Regions from separate parts of the Marinobacter sp. es.042 genome, predicted to be linked through region 1. Evidence: predicted binding sites of a transcription regulator. Region 1 holds the regulator's gene; the other holds the start of a gene.
The links. The regulator FliA, encoded in region 1, starts transcription of late flagellar genes. The targets are predictions, from matches to a motif close to CTAAAGTTTNNNNNNNNNNNGCCGNTAA.
Positions count from the first base shown of each region.

Region 2: CFB02_RS13335 (methyl-accepting chemotaxis protein) is a predicted target of FliA. The motif match lies at 1,161-1,188, and genes of this name have one in related genera.

Region 1 covers NZ_LT897781.1:705,911-709,322, forward strand. The annotation lists gene flhF (flagellar biosynthesis protein FlhF) at 1-551, shown strand, start outside; gene CFB02_RS03450 (MinD/ParA family protein) at 620-1,432, shown strand; gene CFB02_RS03455 (RNA polymerase sigma factor FliA) at 1,466-2,209, shown strand; gene cheY (chemotaxis response regulator CheY) at 2,372-2,755, shown strand; gene CFB02_RS03465 (protein phosphatase CheZ) at 2,776-3,412, shown strand, end outside.
Region 2 covers NZ_LT897781.1:2,851,631-2,855,042, reverse strand. The annotation lists gene CFB02_RS13340 (CHAD domain-containing protein) at 1-1,122, opposite strand, end outside; gene CFB02_RS13335 (methyl-accepting chemotaxis protein) at 1,349-3,025, shown strand; gene CFB02_RS13330 (TRAP transporter substrate-binding protein) at 3,133-3,412, shown strand, end outside.

The sequences.
Region 1 (3,412 bases):
GCTCCGATTCCGTGGCCCTGGTTACCACGGACCGCTATCGGGTGGCGGCGCACGAGCAGTTATTCGTGTTCGGTCGGATCCTGAATGTGCCGGTGCGGGTCGTGGATGAAAGCCACAGTCTGGACGATATTCTGGATGAGCTGTCAGACCGTCATCTGGTGCTGATTGATACCGCCGGACTGACCAGTGCCGACAAAGGCTATCAGGAACAGCTGGCCGAACTGGCTCGCAGCCATCACAATATCAAAACCCATCTGGTGGTCTCGGCAACCAGTCAGCCTCGCATCATGAAATCCGTGTGGCATTGCTATAAGATGGCAAATCTTGCGGGCTGTGTGATGACCAAAATCGACGAGGCCCTGACGCTGGGCGAGTCTCTCGGGTTTGTGATGGAAACCGGTCTGCCGGTAGCCTATTACACAGACGGCCAGAAGATTCCTGAAGACCTGCACCACGCAGAAGCCGTTCCGCTGGTGCGGTTGGCCGTGGATCGGCTGAAAACACTCCAGCAACAGCAAGCGGTCGCAGAGGGCCTGAAAGAGCACGCCTGAGACCGGACAGATTGACAGCAGGCGTCGGAGACAAAGCCGGCGAAACGTGGCGAGAGACCAAAAACAGTATGAGCAGAGCACATCCGGTACAGGTGATTGCAGTTTCCGGCGGAAAGGGTGGTGTCGGCAAGAGTAACGTGTCGGTGAACCTCGGAATTGCCCTGGCGCAGAAAGGCCGGAGAGTGGTACTGCTCGACGCCGATCTGGGGCTCGCCAATATCGACGTCTTGCTGGGCATCACTGCCAATCGTAACCTCCAGGATGTTCTGGCCGGCGATTGTGATCTGAAGGACGTTCTGGTGAATGGTCCCGGTGGCATCAAGATTGTCCCCGCCTCTTCCGGTACCCAACGAATGACCCAGCTCAGCCCCATGGAACATGCCGGGCTGATTAATGCGTTCAGCGAACTGGGTGATCAGATCGATGTTTTGATAGTGGATACCGCTGCCGGTATCTCCGAATCTGTGGTCAGTTTTCTCAGGGCCTCCCAGGAGCTTTTGCTGGTAGTGTGTGACGAGCCCACGTCCATTACTGACTGTTACGCTTTGATTAAACTTATGAACCGCGAGTACGGCACCAATCGGTTCCGTATTCTTGCCAACCAGGTCCGGAATGAACAGGAAGGCCGGCATCTGTTCGAAAAACTGACACGGGTCACCGAGCGCTTCCTGGATGTGGCACTACAATACGTAGGAATAGTCCCCTACGATGAGGCCGTGAAGAAAGCGGTTCAGCGGCAGCGTGCGGTGCTGGACGCCTATCCCAGGGCGAAAGCTTCGCTGGCCATCAAGGCGCTGGCGGACAAGGTAGATAGCTGGCCGTTGCCGTCCTCTCCCCGCGGGCATCTGGAATTTTTTGTGGAGCGGCTCGTCGAAGTCTGAATCGGATCCAGTCAAACAAAAAAAACCGGATACATGATATTGGCGAAAAACCTCGGAATCTATAACCAGTCAAGTGCGCAGAAGCCGGCTCAGCTCATTGAGCAGCACGCGCCGCTGGTCAAGAAAATTGCCCTTCACCTCATGGCTCGCCTGCCGGCGTCCGTCCAGCTTGAAGACCTGATGCAGGCCGGCATGATCGGTCTGCTCGAGGCCGCCCAGCGTTACAGCTCCACCAAAGGTGCTACCTTCGAGACTTACGCCGGTATCCGTATTCGCGGCGCCATGGTGGACGAAATCCGCAAGGGTGACTGGGTGCCACGTTCTGTTCATCGAAACGCCCGTCGCATTTCCCAGGCCATCAAAGCCGTTGAAGATCGACTTGGCCGCGAAGCCCACGACCAGGAAGTGGCCGAAGAGCTGGGGATGGGGCTGCCCGAATACCACTCCTACCTTTCCGATTCCAACAGCGGTCGACTTTTTAGCCTCGACGAGCTCAATGAATCCGGAGAGCTGCCGATAGAACAGACAGAGACGCAGGATAATCCCCTTGAGGGATTGTCCTCCGATGCCTTCCGGCGGAGCCTCGCTGAGGCGATTGAGGACCTTCCGGAGCGGGAAAAGCTGGTGTTGAGCCTTTACTACCAGGAAGAACTGAACCTCAAGGAGATTGGCGCGGTGCTGGGCGTCAGTGAGAGCAGGGTAAGCCAGATTCACAGCCAGGCAGCCCTGCGCCTTCGGGGACGGCTCTCGGATTGGCGTCAGGAATCGGACAGCTGACGGCGTTCAGTCTGTGTCGGCAACGAGGTAGTCTGTAGTTTTTGGTAACCGATGCTTTACAACCGAAGCAAAGGTCCGACAATAAGCGGTTAAAACAGCGGCCTGCTAGACTTTGAACGCAAAGGTCAAACGAATTCCGGGTGTTACTAACTGGAGGTCCCATTGGACAAAAACATGAAAATCCTCATTGTGGACGACTTCTCCACAATGCGACGGATCATCAAGAACCTGCTGCGTGATCTTGGCTTCACCAACACCGATGAAGCTGACGACGGCAACACAGCGCTGCCAATGCTCAAAAGCGGCAAATACGATTTTCTGGTGACCGACTGGAACATGCCGGGCATGTCAGGCTTCGACCTTCTCAAGGCCGTTCGGGCGGACGAGAATCTGAAAACCCTGCCGGTATTGATGGTAACTGCTGAGGCCAAGCGCGACCAGATCGTTGCCGCTGCCCAGGCAGGCGTAAACGGTTATGTGGTCAAGCCGTTTACCGCTGCGGTGCTCAAGGAAAAGATTGAGAAAATCTTTGAAAGAATCCAGTAACCAGAGGTCGGATGGCTCCCATGAGCGATAGCGAAAAGAACCATCGGGGCCTTGAGCCGGAGGTGACTGAGAAGCTCCAGCGTCAGGCAACCGAACTGGCTGAAGTTGTTAACGCCGGTGATTATGCCAAGGCCATGACCCTGATCAATGAACTCAGCGAGGTCAGGGATCAGAGTCTGTACCGTGAGGTAGGGCGGCTGACGCGGAGCCTTCACGAAGCAATCCGGAACTTCCAGATTGATCCCCGAAACGCAGAACAGCAGGAAGCACTGTCGAAAATGACAGATGCCTCTGATCGCCTCGAGTATGTGGTGCAGATGACCGGCGAAGCAGCCAACCGGACGATGGACCTGGTTGAGGAAACCATGCCGGTGGCCAATGCCCTGAGAGACGAGGCCGCCGCGTTGCGTGATGAGTGGCAGCGACTGCGTCGCCGGGAAATGCAGCCGGCCGAGTTTCGCGAGCTGTACGGCCGGATTGATCGCTTTTTTGTCAGCATGGCAACCGATGCCGACACCATGTACAGCAACCTGTCGGAAATCCTGCTGGCTCAGGACTATCAGGATCTGACAGGTCAGGTCATTCAGAAGGTCACCGCCCTTGTGAAAGAGGTTGAGGAGCAGATGCTCAGTCTGGTGGTGATGGCTAGTCATGTGG
Region 2 (3,412 bases), 1.8 Mb from region 1:
CAGTTCCATCAGGTAACGGATTCGTTTGAGTTGCTTGCGCAGCCGATGGATATCTTCATCCGGTGAAGTATGCATCAGCTCGGCAGTGCGTTTATTGAACTCCTTGATACGACGTTCCACGGCCCTTCGGATGTCTTTCGGCCGGAGTGTTGCGGCCAATTTCTGAAACTTTCGCGAATCAATCAGATTGCGCCAGTGCTCCAGGCTGTCCTGGTAGCGCTTGCTTTTCAGTCGCTTTGCCAGCTTTTTATGATGGCTGGCGGCTTCGCGCTCGAACCAGATCTGCAAGGCTGCCCGAATTTCCGCGTCATCTGCGCAAAGTTCCGGCAGGTCCTGAAGAAACACGTGAAGGTCGCGCAGTGGGCCCGTTGCCCTTGCATGGCGCTTCAGGGTTTTAACCCCCTTGGCCAGCGACTTGTCACCAGTCACGTCCTGAACCGATTCGGCGATGGCCCGGCTGCGTCGAATCGCAATCCGGTACTGGTGCAGAAATTCGTCATCCAGGCCAAGGGCGACGCCCCGTTCCAGTTGCCTTAGCCGATCAAGTTGATGGTGAAGGGCCTTGGGAATGTCCCTTGCAGGATTGTCCCCCGCGGTTCTGGCTCTCTTTTTAAGCTTTCGTTCGAAGTGGGCGTAGCTGTAATCCTGTGGCGTTATCAGAGTCACCAGTTTGCCCTTGCCGCGATCAATCTGGCGCCAGTGTTTGATCGAAAGCCGGATGTGAATAACGCTGGCGGTGGGTAGCTGTCCCGGGGGGTGCTTCAGTAGGGACTGGGCCAGTTCCAGTAACGCCGGGTTGTGGCCGACCAGGGTAATCTGTGGGGCGTCTGCCTGCTCTTCGAGCCATGCGAGTAGTCGCCGATAGTCGAAGGTATATAGCTCGCTCAGGGTATGGCAGCTCTCGGCTGCGACTGTGTCGGGCAGTATGCCTTGAAGTGTCGCGACGGCCCGCCTGGCGTTGCTGCTGTATACCTCGCCTTCGAACGCGCCGACAGATTTCAGGGCATTTCCCAATGGGGCCAATTGGCTGACGCCCCGAGCACTGAGGGGGCGTTCCCGGTCAGAAAGTGTTTCATCGGCCCAGCTGGACTTGGCGTGGCGTACCAGAAACAGGTGCTTCATTGGCCTACCTTCGTAGTGGTCCTTCAGTCTGATTCCCGCTCAAGACAATCGGGTTACTGCCGTTACTGTACCTAGCTGAAAATAATGGTGGAAGGTTTGTCCGATGGCAGGCGGCTCGGCGAATCAGTGCGCCTGCTGAAACCTGCCTTAACAAACTGGAACAGATCACGCTAAGTGGTCCGTGGATAATCCTCACCAACGGAAATTCCCTGGAGAGTTCGCAAAAATGAATGTCTTGAGTAAAGTGAAAATACGCTCGCGCTTGCTGGTGGCAGTACTTGTGCCGGTACTCGTTACGGCGGCAACATTGGCGTGGATCACCGCCAGTCAGATTCAGGCCAATGGTGAAGATGAGCTCAAGCGTCTTGAGAACAGCCTCCTGGAAGCACGGAAGGCTGGTTTACAGAACCTCATTGATGCCGCAGAGGCCGTGGTTCTGGAGGCCAAGAATGACCCATCGATGACGGAGGCGGAAGCGAAGGAGGCGGCAGCGGCGCGCCTGCGCTCGATCCGCTTTGATGAGACGAACTACGTGTTCGCCTATACCAGGGATGTATACAACCTGGCCTATGCTCCGGACCCTTCCAAAGAAGGACCGACCAAGAATCCGGTTGTCAGGGGGTTGGTGGCCGATCTGTTCGCCGCTGCCCGCGGTGAGGGCTTCTACGGCTATGACTGGATGAACCCTGCCTCCGGCAATGAAGAACCCAAGATGTCCTATTCCACCATTATCCCGGACTGGGACTGGATGATCGGTGCTGGTGTCTACATTACCGATATTGACCGGCAGGTCGCTGCTGCTCGCGAGGACATTGAGGCGGGTATGGCGGAGGCCTTGGGCTTTATCCTTCTGGTGACGGTTGTGGTTGTCGTAATCGCTCTGGTGATCGGCGTATTCGTTGGCCGTAGCGTGACCCGGCCGCTGAAGAACGTCAGCAACATGATGCAGGAAATTGCTGATGGTGAGGGCGATCTCCGCCAGCGGTTGCCGGATGAGGGTACCGACGAGCTGGCCGAGCTCGGTCGTCGTTTCAATGCCTTTGTTGTGAAGATTCAGGACACCATGCGAGAAGTTGGCGCCACCACGGATCAGGTGGCGTCCGCGGCGGAAGAGCTCAGCCGGGTCGCGAATGAAACCCGGGCCTCGGTTCAGGAACAGGGCTCCGAGACTGACCAGATTGCCTCTGCGATCAATGAAATGGCCGCGACCATCCAGCAGATTTCCGGCAATGCCAATGAGGTTGAGAGCTCGGCCTCGGACGCCGACCGCATGGCCCGTGAGGGTGGTGAAACCATTAGCAGTGCCCAGGGCGCGGTGAACAAGCTGTCCGAGGAGATCGAGGACACGGCCCGCAGTATCAACGCCCTTGCGGAAAAATCCGATGAGATCCAGCAGGTACTGGATGTCATCCATGCGGTAACTGAACAGACCAACCTGCTGGCTCTCAATGCCGCGATTGAGGCAGCCCGGGCCGGCGAGCATGGTCGTGGGTTCTCGGTGGTTGCTGATGAAGTACGCCAGCTTGCAAAACGCAGCGCTGAGTCCGCTGATCAGATTCGTACCATGATTGACGGCTTTGTGACTGAATCCAAGGCATCGGTGGAGCGGATGAACAAATCACGCAACCGTTCAACGGAAACGGTCGAAAGGATCAATCATGCAACCAGCGCGCTGCGAACCATCGAGACCTCGGTTGGCAAGATTCATGATCAGGTAACCCAGATCGCAACAGCCTCGGAGCAACAAAGCCAAGTGGCCGAAGAGATCAACCAGAACGTCGTGCGGATCGTTGATGCTGCCCAGCGCAGTGATACCGGCGTAACCCAGACCAACGAAGCCAGCCACGAACTGGCGCGGCTGGGTGAGAGCCTTCGGGACCTGGTCGGTCAGTTCAAGGTTTGAGCCGGATTCATGGTGTTCTGCCGATTGGCGTAACACCATGAGGAAGCTATGATGGTTGCGCGAAAGAAATACCTGTTTTCATACCAACAATAATGGAAGCCAACACAATGACAATCCGGAAAACACTGCTTGCGGCCGTGGCCGCTGCAGCGACTGTGTTCAGCGTGTCCTCGGTGGCCGAGGAAAACTATACTTTGCGCCTTGCGCAAACCTGGGGGCCCAACTCTCCGGTACTGGGAGAGACAGTTCAGCATATGGCGGACATGGCAGAAACCATGTCAGACGGCCGCTTGCAGATTCGCATAGATCCGTCCAACAAGCACAAGGCGCCTTTCGGGATTTTTGATCTGGTGCGCAATGGCCAGTACGACATGGGCCATACCGCGT